Regions from separate parts of the Clostridium sp. USBA 49 genome, predicted to be linked through region 1. Evidence: a T-box and tRNA genes for the amino acid it is inferred to sense, from the RefSeq annotation. Region 1 holds a T-box; the other holds one or more tRNA genes.
The links. The T-box of region 1 lies ahead of argS (arginine--tRNA ligase). A T-box ahead of a tRNA ligase gene usually reads a tRNA of that ligase, here a tRNA-Arg.
Positions count from the first base shown of each region.

Region 2: it has a tRNA-Arg gene. The T-box ahead of argS (arginine--tRNA ligase) is inferred to sense a tRNA for this amino acid. The anticodon was not compared.

Region 1 is NZ_FUYD01000002.1:34,340-42,074, reverse strand. Features, by position in the region: gene B5D11_RS02070 (FeoA family protein) at 1-189, shown strand, start outside; gene feoB (ferrous iron transport protein B) at 226-1,998, shown strand; gene B5D11_RS02060 (FeoB-associated Cys-rich membrane protein) at 2,014-2,160, shown strand; gene B5D11_RS02055 (ribonuclease H-like domain-containing protein) at 2,202-2,990, opposite strand; gene argS (arginine--tRNA ligase) at 3,139-4,842, opposite strand; T-box leader at 4,903-5,113, opposite strand; gene B5D11_RS02045 (MurR/RpiR family transcriptional regulator) at 5,333-6,100, opposite strand; gene B5D11_RS02040 (6-phospho-alpha-glucosidase) at 6,409-7,734, opposite strand.
Region 2 is NZ_FUYD01000015.1:37,984-45,718, forward strand. Features, by position in the region: gene B5D11_RS11240 (MurR/RpiR family transcriptional regulator) at 1-220, opposite strand, end outside; gene B5D11_RS11245 (phosphatidylserine decarboxylase) at 474-1,382, shown strand; gene B5D11_RS11250 (chemotaxis protein CheX) at 1,416-1,862, opposite strand; tRNA gene B5D11_RS11255 (tRNA-Arg) at 2,147-2,223, opposite strand; tRNA gene B5D11_RS11260 (tRNA-Ser) at 2,267-2,357, opposite strand; tRNA gene B5D11_RS11265 (tRNA-Ser) at 2,372-2,462, opposite strand; gene serS (serine--tRNA ligase) at 2,729-4,003, opposite strand; gene B5D11_RS12570 (DUF1667 domain-containing protein) at 4,015-4,251, opposite strand; gene B5D11_RS11275 (NAD(P)/FAD-dependent oxidoreductase) at 4,255-5,649, opposite strand; gene B5D11_RS11280 (UPF0182 family protein) at 5,787-7,735, opposite strand, start outside.

The DNA.
Region 1 (7,735 bases):
AGTAATATTTCTGGAAATGATAAACTTGCTAAAAGACTTCTCGCTCTTGGAGCAATCGAAGGTACAGAAATAAAAGTAAAAAAAGCTGCTCCTCTTGGCGATCCAATAATTATAAATTTTAGGGGATTTGATTTAGCTATTAGAAAAAAAGATGCAAAAAATATAAAAATAAAAAATATAAAAATGTAATTTAAATATTTTTAATAATTAAAAGGAGTGGTTGTTATGATTACTGCAGCTTTGCTTGGAAACCCTAATGTAGGTAAAACTACTCTATTTAACTTACTTACTGGTTCTAATCAACATGTTGGTAATTGGCCTGGAGTTACAGTTGAAAAAAAAGAAGGTTATTTAGATAAAAATATTAAAATAGTAGACTTGCCTGGAATTTATGCTATGGATACTTATTCAAATGAAGAAAAAGTTGCAAAAGATTTTTTAAAAAATGGAAATGTAGATTTAATAATTAATATAGTAGATGCTTCAAATTTAAATAGAAATTTATATTTAACAATGCAATTAAAAGAATTTAATAAACCAATTGTATTAGTTTTAAATATGATAGATTCTGCTAAAGCAAAAGGAATTAAAATAGATTATTCTAAACTTTCAAAACAATTAGGAGTCACCGTTATTCCTATTATAGCTTCAAAAGGTAAAGGGATAAATGAACTTAAAGCCTTGCTTAAAAGTTCTGATTTTTTTAACGTTCCTATTGAGAATAATTATCATTTTAATAATGAAAAAGAAACTTATGAATATATAGATACCATTCTCTCTAATTCCATTACTTATACAAAAAAAACTATAAAAACAAAAACAGAAAAAATTGATGAAATTGTAATAAATAAAATTTTAGCCTACCCTATTTTTATAATAATCTTATTTTTTATTTTTCAATTTACTTTTAGTTGGGTAGGGCAACCTCTTGCTGATTTATTAGATAAATTATTAAATGATTATTTAGTACCTCAATTAGAAATTTTATTAAATAACAGTAGTCCATGGTTTAAATCTTTACTTATTGATGGTGTAATAGGAGGAGTTGGCTCTGTTATAGTTTTTCTACCTGTAATATTGGCATTGTTTTTATGCATATCCTTTTTAGAAGATAGCGGATATATGGCAAGAGTTGCTTTCATTATGGATAAAATAATAAAAAAAATGGGATTATCAGGTAAAGCTTTTATTCCTCTTATTATAGGATTTGGATGTTCCGTTCCAGGAGTTATGTCTGCAAGAACTTTAGAGAGTGAAAAAGATAGAAAACTTACAGCACTTATAGTTCCATTAATGTCTTGCAATGCAAGGCTTCCTGTTTATTTAGTTTTTGCTAATATATTTTTTAAAGGTCATGAAGCATTAGTAATAGGTTCTTTATATGCTCTTGGAATAATTATAGCTTTTATAATAGGCATAATATTTAAAAATACAATATTTAAAAAAGATGATGAACCTTTCATAATAGAACTTCCAGAATATAAGATGCCAGAAATAAAAAGTTTATTAATTCATACTTGGGAAAAAGGAAAAGGATTTTTAAAAAAAGCTGGAACTATAATATTCTCAATATCTGTAATTGTTTGGTTATTATCTAATTTTAATTTTAAAGGTATGACTGATATGGACACTAGCTTTATGGCCTACATAGGAAGACTTATAAGTCCAATATTTAAACCTTTAGGGTTTGCTTCTTGGCAAAATTCTGTATCTTTATTAGCTGGGATTATGGCTAAAGAAGTAGTTATAGGTACAATGGGGGTTATTTACGGTGGAGATTTATCACAAATGCTTCCTATTGTTTTTACTAAAATTTCAGCTTTTAGTTTTCTAGTGTTTGTATTACTATATACTCCTTGTATTTCTTTAATTGCTACAATGAAAAAAGAATATGGAACAAAAATGGCTTTGTTCTCAGTAACTTATCAATTTATTTTAGCTTGGATAGTATCATTTTTAGTATTTAATCTAGGTAATTTTTTAATTAAATTCTTATAAAGGAGTTAATGTATAATGGAAATAATTATAACAATTTTACTTTTAGCCCTAGCTATATTTATATTTTATAAAAATTTTAAAAAAAGCACTAAAGGAGAATGCAATTGTGGGAGTTGTTCATCAAGCTGCCCTATGTATAATAAAGAAAAAAATAAAAAGTAGGATTAAATCCTGCTTTTTATTAATAACTAATGTTAGCCATACTATTTAGCCATACTATTTAATTCAAAACTATCTGTATTACCTTTTAAAATAGCATTTATTATTTTTGATGCTGCCTTTTTAGATATTTTATCTATTTCAAAAGATATATCTATTTCATTTTTCTTTATTAAACTTTTTAAAAATCTCATCTGCTTTTCTGTAATACAATCTTCCCTAATCAAATTTTTACTATTTTCAACTTTATACACAAGATTAAAAATTTTAGGTAAATTTAAAACATCTTCATAATTATGAAGCATTATCAAATCTTTTAAATTATCATTTTTACTTTCTAGATATTTATAATATAAATCTACGCTCATACTTCCATCAATTTTATCTTCCCTATTAATTCCTAAAAATTTTTCAACAGTTTTTAAGTTACATCTTTCTAATCCCAGTTGTTTATAATAAGGTCTAATTAATCTATATAAATCTATATGTTCTTTAGGAATATCGAAATAAATATTATTCTTTTCCATTCTTTTTATTATAAATGGTTCGTCAAAAGCTAATCCATTATAAGAACACCATTTTTCAAATAATGCTAAATCATTTTTAAGAGCACATAATATTTCTACTTCATCAGTAAGTTCTTCTGCATAATATTGTTTTATATAAAACTCTCCATACTCATTAAAATATCCTAAAGATATAAGAATAATATAATCTTTATCTTTATCAAAACCCGTAGTTTCTATATCAAAATACGCTATATTATGCATATCATATTTATTAATTATAGATTTTTCTATTTTTATTTCATTTGTATATTCTTTTATAAACATTGCTTCCTCCTTCTATCAGGACTTTAAATGTCAGATCAATTGTCACATAAAATATTTTTAAAATAATTATACACTAAAATCAATAATTTTAAAATAAAAAAGATCCAATAGAGTTAATATTAACAAAACCCTATTAGACCTTTTTATTTTACATTTCTTCAACCACGTCTAATCCTATAAGCCATAAACCATTTTTAATCACTTGACAAGTTGCTTTAACTAAATTAAGTCTTCCATTCTTAACATCTTCATCTTTAGCATTTAATATACCGTGAGCATTATAAAATTTATTGAATGCTTTAGAAATTTCAATTATATGTCTTGTTATTATTGAAGGTTCTAATTTATCTAATGCTAAAAGTATAGCATCTTGAAATCTTGATATAAGCTTAACCAATTCAAATTCTTCGGAAGAATTTATTTTATCATAATTTACATATTTTATATCACTGCTAATTTCCCCTGCTTTTCTTAAAATACTCTTTCCTCTTGCATAAGTATATTGTACATATGGTCCAGTTTCTCCTTCAAAATTAAGCATTTCTTTCCAATCAAAAATTATTTCTCTTTCTCTGTTATTTTTAAGATAAGTAAATATTACCGCACCTATTCCTATTTTTTTAGCTGTTTCTTCTTTATTTTTAAGATTTGGATTTTTTTCATTTATTATTTCTAATGTTTTTGAAACAGCTTCATTTAGTAAATCATCAAGAAATATTACATCTCCCTTTCTTGTAGAAAGCTTTTTATCAGCAAATTTTACAAGTCCAAATCCTACATGAATTAAATTATCAGCCCACTTATGTCCCATAAGCTTTAATGTTGTAAATACTTGTTTAAAATGTAAAGATTGATCAGAACCAACTACATAAATACATTTATCAAAATCGTAAGTTTTTTTTCTATAAATTGCAGCAGCTAAATCCCTTGTAGCATAAATGCTTGCTCCATCTGCTTTTTTTATTATACAAGGCGGCATATTATAATCATCAAGCATAACTACTTTTGCGCCATTACTCTCTTTTAAAAGCCCTTTTTCTTCTATTTCTTTTACTACATCATCCATTTTATCCGTATAAAAACTTTCACCTGCATAAGAATCGAATTTAACATCTAAAGTTTCATAAAGCTTTGCAAATTCTTTCAAGCTTAAATCTTTAAATCTATTCCATAAAGCAACTTCTTCCTCGCATCCATCTTCTAACTTTTTAAAATACATTCTTCCCTCATCTTCAAGAGAAGGATCCTTTTCTGCTTCATCATGAAATTTTACATATATTCTTAAAAGTTCTTTTATAGGCTCTTTTTCAAGTTTTTCTTCATCTGCCCAGCCTTTTTTATAAGCAGCTATAAGTTTCCCAAATTGAGTTCCCCAATCTCCTAAATGATTTATTCCTATAGGGTTATATCCTTCAAAACCAAAAGCTCTATATAATGAATTTCCTATAACAGTAGTAAATAAATGACCTACATGAAATGGTTTTGCTATATTAGGCGAAGAATATTCTACTATAATATTTTTACCTTCTCCAATTTTAGAAGAACCATATTTATCTCCTTCTTTTAATACCTTTTCTATAGTTTCCTTTATAAATAAAGATTTATCCATAAAGAAATTAAGATAAGGTCCAAGATTTTCTATCTTTTCAAAGTATTCTTTATTTATTTTATTTTTTAAATCTTCTGCTATCATTTGAGGAGATTTCCTTAAAACTTTAGAAAGCTGAAAACAAGGGAACGCGAAATCTCCCATCTCTGGTCTTGGTGGAATTTCAATAAGTTTTTCTATTACATCAATCTCTAAATCTACACATTCTTTAATTCTTTCTGCAACTAACGCTTTATAATTCATATAATCATCTCCATCTATTATTTAATTTTAAATAATAAAAATTAAACCCATCTCTAAAAATATAGAGACGGGTATTATTACCGTGGTACCACTCTAGTTGATATGAAAAACATATCCACTTAAAACTTTAACGCAGTTAACGGCTTACCCTACTAAAAATTCAAGCAGCTTCTTAGAGGCTCTCTTCCTTTTTTATATTCTGCAAAGCTTCCACCATCCTCTGCTCTCTATAAGAAATTTAAAAAAGTACTCTTCTCATCAACGAATTTTTATATAAAATATTTACAACATATTATACTGTCTTATGCAAATTATGTCAATATTATATTAATTCACATTTTAATTCTTTAATATTGATTTATGATAATTTCTTAATATATCATAATTAATTATATACCAAATACAATATTTTAGTATGATAATCCACATTTTAATTTTAAATATTTACAATAATTTTTACTTATATAAATTTTTTAATATAATATTGTTATTAATCGATTAATTTTTCTTGCTTTTGCTGATAAGTAATATAATGTCTAAACAGTACTTCATTTAAAACAAAAAAAAATGAAAAAGTTTCAGATGTAATCCCATTAGGAAGATTTATAGTTGATGTCGTTACATATAAATTATGCTTTGTCATACTTGAAAGCTTATTATTACTAAATTTTGTAATAGATATAATTTCTACTCCTCTTATTGATAACTCATTTACACACTTATAAAGAGAAGTTGTATTTCCTGATAAAGAAATAACAATAACTATATCTTTCTCTGTTATACTAGGAGTTATTATTTCAAATTCAGTATATCCTTCAATTATGTGAAAATATTTATGTGCCGCTAAAAATGTTCTCTTTAATTCTTGTGCAACAGTTAACTGCGCTGTTCCTGTTCCATATACAAAAACCCTCTCAGCATTATATATTAACTTACATATCTCTTCAAAATCTTTTTCTTTAATAAACTTTATATTTTCATTTAAATCTGAATATAATTTTTCCATATAATCACTTTCATTATAATTGTTTTCTTCTTCCTGCCACTTTAAATATACTCTAAATTCACTATATCCTTTAAATCCTAATTTTTGTACAAAGCGAAGAATTGTTGTTCTTGATACATTACATTTTTTCGCAATTTCATTAATACCTAAATCACAACATTTTTTCTTATTATTTAAAATATACTTTAATATATATAAATCATTTTCATTTAATTTGTTATAATTGTTATTTACCAATTCTTCTAATTTCATAATATATTTTCTCCCCTTCTCATTTACTTTATTTATACATTATACTAGAATATTACAGTAAATAACAATTATCTTTAGTTATAAAATATCAAGTTACAAAGTTAATGTAAACATATAATAAAAAATAATATTCTTTTATAAAATATATTATTTTATTTTTCTATATTATATATAGTTTTTATATTGGATATCTAAAAATAAAACTGAACAGTATAATTAACCTGTTCAGTTTTATTTAAATTTTACTTTATAAATTTATATCTTATCAAATAAAGCCTTAAAACAATCAAATTTATTTAAATATTATATTACTTTAATTCAGGCCAGTATTCTTTGTTTACCTCAATTAAATCATCTAAAATTTTCTTAGCAATATATGCACTAGGAACAGTTTTTGATAATGTAATAGCTTGCCATAATTTTTGATAAGATTTTTCTATCCATGCTTCTACTACTAATTTTTCAACAGACACTTGTTGTTCCATTAAACCTTTTTGAAATTGTGGAATTTTGCCTATTCTAAGTGGTTCTGGGCCATTACTACCTACTATACAAGGTATTTCAACCATTGCTGTTGAATCAAAATTTTCTATTGCTCCATTATTTTCAACGATTAACAACATTCTTTCTTGTGTATTATAAGCAATTGCACGTGCTAAATCAACAATATAAGAAGCATGTTCATCAATATGAAGTTCACATCCTTTTGTTGATTGATTTTCTATTATTTTTCTGCATTCACCAAATACAAATTTTTCACGTCCATCCATTACTTCATTTGCACGAGTATATTCTTTATTTGAATGCTGAACTACATAATCTGGAAATAAATAATATTTTAAATATGTGTTTGGTAAAGTTTCTGGATCTACTGCATATACATCTTTAGCTTTAGCAAATGTATCATCCCAGCTTGGATCAGTGTGTTGATTATCTCCATTTGAAACTACATACCCATATTTAGAAACATGTTCTTTTAATTTAGGCATTAAATCATTACCTTCTCTGTCTCTTATATCTGACCACCATCCAAAATGATTAAGACCATAGTATCTTACTATCATTTCTTTTCTTGATTTTATGCCTAATATTTCTGCCATCCTTGTTTCTATTCCTATTGGCATATCACAAATATTTAATATTTTTGATTTTGGACGTAGCCTTCTTGTAGCTTCAGCTACAATTGCTGCTGGATTTGAATAATTTAGCATCCAAGCATTTGGTGAATATTTTTCCATATAATCTATTATTTCAATTATAGGCCCTATGGAACGCATTCCATATGCAATTCCTCCTGGTCCACAGGTTTCTTGACCTACAACATTGTATTTTAATGGAATTTTTTCATCTAATTCACGCATTGCATATTTACCTACACGTATATGTGCCATAACAAAATCAACATCTGTAAATGCTTCTTCTGGATTTGTAGTTGCTAAAAATTCAATTTCTGGAGCTTTTTCTTTTAAAATTATTTCACAAGCTTTTGCAACAACATCCTGTCTTTCTTGGTCATTATCATAAAACTTAATTTTACGAATAGGAAATTTATTTAGATTATCTAATAGCATTAAAACAATGCCTGGTGTAAATGTACTTCCTCCTCCTGCTATAACTATAGAAAATTTTTTCATA
Region 2 (7,735 bases), on a different contig from region 1:
CTTTTGTAATGCTTATTCTAAAATCTTTATAACCTTTAAAGTCAAGAACTTTACATAACCTTACAATAGTTGCTTCACTTGTTCCTATCCTTTTTGCAAGCTCTCCTATAGAAAGATTTGATACGCTATCTGGATTTTCAATTATATATTTTGCTACTTTTTTTTCAGATGGACTTATATTATCTAATATTTCTTTTATTTTTATCAAACTGCCAGGCATTTTTGTTTTCCTCCTTTGGTTTATATATTCTATTATACCAATATGAAAAAAACTTTCATAGTTTTTAAAAATTCTTATTTATATAGAATTTACTTGTAAATTTTAAAGTGGATAAAAAATATTGTTAATGATAAAATACAAAATATAAAGTTTTAATTTATTTTATTGATAAAGGTATGTATTTTTATTTTTTGATTAATAGTAGTTACTAGATTTTTATTGAAATTTTTTATTGTATAAGGAGATTTATGTAATGATAAAATATTATGATAGAAAAAAAAAATCATATGAAATAGAAAAAGTAGCTGGAGAAAAATATTTAAATTGGACTTATTCATCTCCAATAGGAATGAAACTTTTAGAAAGTTTTATAAAGAAAAAATGTTTTTCAAAGATATATGGTTGGTATTTAGATAGAAAAATAAGCAAAAGAAAAATAAAAAGTTTTATAAATGAATTTAATATAAATATGTCAGAGTTTGAAAAAAAAGAAGAAGATTTTAAAACTTTTAATGAATTTTTTTATAGAAAATTAAATACTAAATCTCGTCCTATAAATATGAATAAAGAAATATTGATATCGCCTGCAGATGGAAAACTATTTTCTTATGAGAATATAGATTTAGAAAATTTAGTTCAAGTTAAAGGATTTACTTATAGTCTTAGAGAACTTATAAAAAATGATACAATATCAAATATGTATAAAGGAGGTACTTGTTTAATTTTAAGACTCTGTCCTACTGATTATCATCGTTTCCATTTTATTGATAGCGGAATATGTAGTGAAACTTTTAAAATAAAGGGCTTTTATTATTCTGTAAATCCTATAGCTATTCAAAATGTAAAAAAATTATTTTGTGAAAATAAAAGAGAATGGAGTTTATTTCACTCAGAAAATTTTGGAGATGTTTTATATGTTGAAGTTGGAGCAACTTGTGTAGGTTCTATAGTTCAAACATTCATTCCAAATAAAAGAGTTAATAAAGGAGATGAAAAAGGTTATTTTAAATTTGGCGGATCTACAATAATGCTTTTTTTTGAGAAAAATAAGGTTAAAATAGATGAAGATATAATATATCAAACAAAATTAGGTTTTGAAACTTCTGTATTTATGGGAGAGAAAATTGGAGTAGCTAAGAAGCTTTCGCAAAATAATTCATAAATTTTATAGGTTTTGCTAAAGCCTCTTAAAGTGTTAATCAATTGCTATTATAATGTTAAATATATCATCATTTAAGTTAAAAATAAGTTTTGTAGAATTATTTCCACTTACAGTTAGAGACATATCTTCTCCAACAACAACAGTAGGTGGAGATAAACTAATAACTTTTTCTGTATTTAGTTTCATAATAGCAGAACCTAAAGCCATATTGGCAAGTTCCCCTAAAGCACTTTTAGCCATAAAATCAAGTTCTTTAATTTCTGTTCCGCCCATCATTGCTGAAATTACTTGAGAAGCTGTAGATTTTTTAAATCCTATTATAACGTTTCCTTTTATATTTTCTGTAAGCCCTATTAATACATTAACTTGTTCGCCAATAAACTGATGTTTTTCATATATTTCTTCTTTAAAATAAGAATTTAACCCAAACATTTGAAACAACTCAGTTACAGCTTCAATTATGGAACTTTTTAAATCCACATCTACCACTTCTCCTTACCAAATACATTTTATACTTTAAATGTTACACTATTTGTATTTATAGTCAAGTTTTTTATATAAAAACTATTAAAAACCATAAATTTTAGACATTTTGTGATTTTATTCATCATTTTTATTTATTAATTATAAAAAAATAAAATAAATTATGCAACATTTTTATTAATTAAAATGTAACAAAATTATTTTTTCTAATAAAATAGAAATATTTTTAATTATAAAAAAATACCTTCAAAGCATTGATTTTAATAGCCTTGAAGGTATTTTGGTGCGGCAGAGAGGATTCGAACCCCCGACCAACTGGTTCGTAGCCAGCTACTCTATCCAACTGAGCTACTGCCGCATATTTTAAATTAAAAACACCTAAACTCTGTTAGGTGCTTTCATGGCGGAGACGCCGGGATTCGAACCCGGGCTAGAGTTACCCCTACTAACGGTTTAGCAAACCGTCCTCTTCAGCCACTTGAGTACATCTCCAAATATATTTAATATGGCGGAAAGAGTGGGATTCGAACCCACGGTACGGTCACCCGTACGCCGGTTTTCAAGACCGGTGCCTTAAACCAACTCGACCATCTTTCCGTATCACAATGACAATGATTATTATAACAAAAGCTTTTTAAAGTGTCAATATATTTTAATATATATTTTTAAAAATTATGATTGATTTATGATAATATCCTAATATACCACAATTTTTATTGATAACTGGAGAAAAATAATTAAAAAAGCACCAGTAAAACTGGTGCTAATAGTATAAAAAATTTTGATACATTTTTAAAAATATTTGGTATATATTTTAATATATATTTTTTAAAATTATGATTAAAATATTCCTATAAATTTATTTATTTTATTATATCTGTTCCCATAAATGGTCTTAAAACTTCTGGTACAGTTACAGTACCATCTTCATTTTGATAATTTTCAAGTATTGCTGCAACTGTTCTTCCTACTGCTACTCCTGAACCATTTAATGTATGAACATACTGAGGTTTATCCTTTGGATTTTCTCTATATCTTATGTTTGCACGTCTAGCTTGAAAATCTTCAAAGTTACTGCAGCTTGAAATTTCAACATATCTATTGTAACTTGGCATCCAAACTTCTATATCATAAGTGCAAGCTGATGAAAACCCTAAATCACCACTGCAAAGTTTAACTACCCTATAAGGAAGTCCTAACCCCTGAAGAACTCTTTCAGCATCATTGGTAAGTTTTTCAAGTTCATCATAAGAATTTTCTGGTTTTGTAAACTTAACAAGCTCAACTTTATTAAACTGATGCTGCCTTATAAGTCCTCTTGTATCTCTTCCTGCAGAACCAGCTTCTGATCTAAAACAAGCACTATATGCTACATGTTTTATTGGAAGATCTAAGCCATTTAAAATTTCATCACTATAAAGATTAGTTACAGGTACCTCTGCTGTAGGTATTAAAAAATAATCTGTATTTGCTACTTTAAAAGCATCTTCTTCAAATTTTGGAAGCTGCCCTGTACCTGTCATACTTTTTCTATTTACCATAAATGGTGGGAATATCTCTGTATAACCATTTATCTCTGTATGAGTATTTAAAAAATAGTTTATTATTGCTCTTTCAAGTCTTGCACCAAGGCCTTTGTATACAGTAAATCTAGAACCAGTTATTTTCCCTGCTCTATCAAAATCTAAAATGTTTAGATTAGTTCCTATATCCCAATGTGCCTTAGGTTCAAATTTAAATTTAGTTATATCTCCCCATTTTCTCATTTCTAAATTATCTGCATCAGATTTTCCTTCTGGTACAGTTTCATTTGGAATATTTGGTATTTTTAATAATATATTTTGAATTTTTTCATCAATTTCTGTTAGACAATCATCTAATTTTTTAATTTCTTCTCCTACTTTTTTCATTTCAGCCATTATAGGAGCAACATCTTCTCCTGATTTTTTAAGTTTTGGTATTTCTTTTGAAACTTGATTTCTTTTATTTTTTAAATTATCTGCTTGAACTAAAATTTCTCTTCTTTTTTCATCAAGATTTAATATTTCATCTATAAAAGAAACATAAATTTCCCCTCTTTTTAAAATTTTATTTTTTATTTCTTCAGGATTGTTTCTTATTTTTTTTATATCTAGCATAGTTATCTCTCCTATTCTTTATTTATATTTTTAGTGCAAATAATATCTACACCTGTATTTAAAATATTTTTGCATATAACATCTCCAATTTTTATAGGAGCTCCAACATAAATTCTACTTAAAGCCTTTGAACATTCTATCCATAAACTTTTATCTATAGGTTTGCTACTCTTTACAGGAGCTACATTATATTTTGAACCTTTTATTCTAACTAAAGTTGTTAAAAAATCTTTGTTGTTAATTTCCATATATTACACTCCATCAAATTCCTTTATTCTACTTAATATCATCTTAGAATTTTTAGAATCTTTAACTATATCTGTTATATTTTTGTTTGTTTCTCTTGCAAGTATAGATATAATTTTATTAGTGCAATATGCTCCTTGGCAGCTTCCAAGAGTTACTCCTGTTCTTCTTTTTACACCTTCTAATGTTCTTGCTCCTAAAGGTCTCCTTATAGCTTCTACTATTTCTCCTTCTGTAATCATCTGACAAAGACATACTATTTTACTAAATCTTTTATCAAGTTTTATTATTTCATCTTTTTCTTTATCTGATAAATCTCTAAATCTATAAAATTCTCTTCTTTTATCATTAAAATCTTTTTTTAATTTACATTTCATATTATTTACTACAGTTTCACATATTATTTTAGCAATAGCAGGTGTCATTGTCACTTCTCCATAATGTTTTGCAGAAACTTTTATATATCCTTTATCTACAGAACTATCATCTATTAGTACATCATTTTTATAAAAGAAGGATTGATAAAAACTTGTTATATTTTCATCTTTAACCCCATTTATAAGAGATGAAACTCTTTTTATAGATTTATCATAACTTAAATTTTCTTTAGTATTTAAAGCAGCTATTGTATTACCATGCATTGAAGGAATAGTAAAAGCCCTTTCTCCTTCTTCGCTTATAGTAAAAAGTATATTAGAAAAAATACCCTTAAAATCCCTTTCAAGTAAAAAGTATTTTAAATAAAAAACATTGTTTATTACTTCTTCATTATTATTATCAATACTATATTTGTTTCTTGGTGTAGTATTAATAACCATTCTACAAGTAAATTTATTTTTATTAGTTTCAACTTTAAATCCTTTTGAAATTTTCTTTATATCTATTACTTCTTCTTCTAATTTAAAATTAACTCCATTGTCAAAGGCTATCTCTGCATAAGATATTGCCAAATCATAAGGACATACAACTCCTATATTATCTGAATGAATAGCTTTTATAACTTTTATATTAAGGTTAGGTTCCATTTCATATACAGTATTACTATCTAGAAGTTTTATACCTCCTACTCCTCTTTTTAAAGCTCTTTCATACATTTTAATAATTTTTTGTTCTTCTTTTTCATTTGTTGCAACTATAAGTCCCCCTGTTCTTTTAAATGGTACATTAAATTTTGATGTTATTTCATCAAACATGTTATTTCCCATTAATTCTAATTTAGCTGCTAAAGTGTTTTTAGTTTCTATTCCATCATATACTACAGCAGAATTTATTAAAGCTATGTCATCTGCTATATCATAATCTTTTTCAATTACAGCTATATTTAAACTATATTTTGAAAGTTCATAGGCAACAGCACAACCTATTATTCCCCCACCCAAAATAAGTACATCATAATCCATAATGTATTTATGCCTCCAATTATAAGAAGTTCTCTTTTTTCTCTTATATATTATAATACTACTTTTATTTATAGGTATAAAATTTTTTATCAATATTTTAATTTATGTGATTTTTACTTTGATTTTTATATATTTTGTTATTTATTTAATTCTTCTAAAATATTTTGCAAACTTTTTATATATTCTCCGTATTTAGCCCAATCCCCATTTTTTTGAGCCTCTACTGCTTTATCAAAATATTCTTTTGCAGATTTAATTTTTTCTTTAAATTCAGAATTTATATTTTCATTTAAATTTGAAGATTTCTTATCCTCTGTTACTTTATTATAATTAAACATTTGCTCAAGTGCTTTGTCTATATTTTCAGCCATTACTATTTTTTCTCCATCGAAAATCACTACTCTTTTCATTTCTGGAATACTTTTTTCACCAGTTGCTCTTAAGTAAATTGGATTTACATATAAAAGAGATTGATTTATAGGTATAATTATAGTATCACCATATACAATTTCAGAACCTTCTTTATTCCAAAGAGATATTTCCTTGGAAATCAAAGGATCTTGAAGTATCTTTTGTTTAAATAAATAAGGACTATATATTGTTTTTTGCGGCGGGAACTTATAAAGTGACATTTTACCGTAATTTTCATCGTCCATTCTTGCCGCTAAAAGTGCTACCATATTATTTTTATTTCTCATATTAAAGTATTCTAAAAGTATCATTTCTTCTTTTTGACTGTTTGGAAGTTTCATTGTTACATAATATCCTTCGTTAATTTCCTTTTCTCCTTCTATTTTCTTTTGATTAGTTGAAACTTCCCATAAATCTTCTTCATTATAAAAAACTCCTGGATCAGTTATATGATATTTCCCGAGAACATTACATTGAATATCAAATAAATCCTCTGGATATCTAAAGTGTTTTTGTATATCCTTTGATAAAGTATTTATATCTTTAAAAAGACTTGGAAATATCTTTGCATAACTAAGTGCTATTGGATCGTTCTTATCAATAATGTAAAAATTAGTATCTCCATTAAAAGCATCTATAACTACTTTAATTGAATTTCTTATGTAATTTACACCATTATAAGGCTGAGAATATGGATACATATTTGAAGTAGTATATGCATCTATTATCCAATAAAGTTTTCCATCATTTATAACAATATATGGATCTTTATCATAGCTTAAAAATGGAGCTATCTTTTTAACTCTATCTATAATGTTTCTGTTTATAAGTATTTTACTATCACTATTTATTGCTTGAGATAATATAAAATTAATATTTCTTTCATTAACAGCAAAAAGAATTCTGTTTATCAAATTCATTTTTATTCCTGCATTACCTGAATATTTATTCCATTCGTTATTTCCACCTTGAGGATAATCAAATTCGTTTATATCTGTATTTACTATAGCATATTCGTTTGTTTTTTCACCAAAATATATTCTTGGTTCTTTAATATCTATATCTGTACTATTTTCAGGAGGTATGTCCTTAATTAGAAAATCAGGCTGTCCTTCTTCAGTTACAGAATTTACTTTACTCATTACAATACCATAGCCATGAGTATATATAAGATGTTTATTTTGCCATGTATTTGCATTACCTTCAAATTTTTTCTGATTTATTTCTCTAGGAGCTATAAATACTTGATTATTTTTTCCATTAATATTATATCTATCTATATCCACATCATTAAAATCATAATAATATCTTATAACTTGAACTTGATTATAAAATTCAAGTGATGGTATATAAGAATTAATTCTTATATTATTTATAATATCACTGTTATTTTGTATGTCTTCTTTTTTTAATGTATTTTTTACCTCAAAAATATTTTCATTTATATTATCTATGTTAAAGGCTTTTCTTGTATAATTTATATTATTTTCTATATAAGGTCTTTCAAGAGTTATTTCATTAGATTTAACTAAAAATCTTTGAAGAACACTTGAAGTTATACCTTCTCCTATAATAAATAAGAAAATAAAAACTATAGATATAATAATAGGTTTAATCTTTCCTTTTATAACACTTATAAATATAACTATTGAAGCAATAATAGCTGTTATACTTA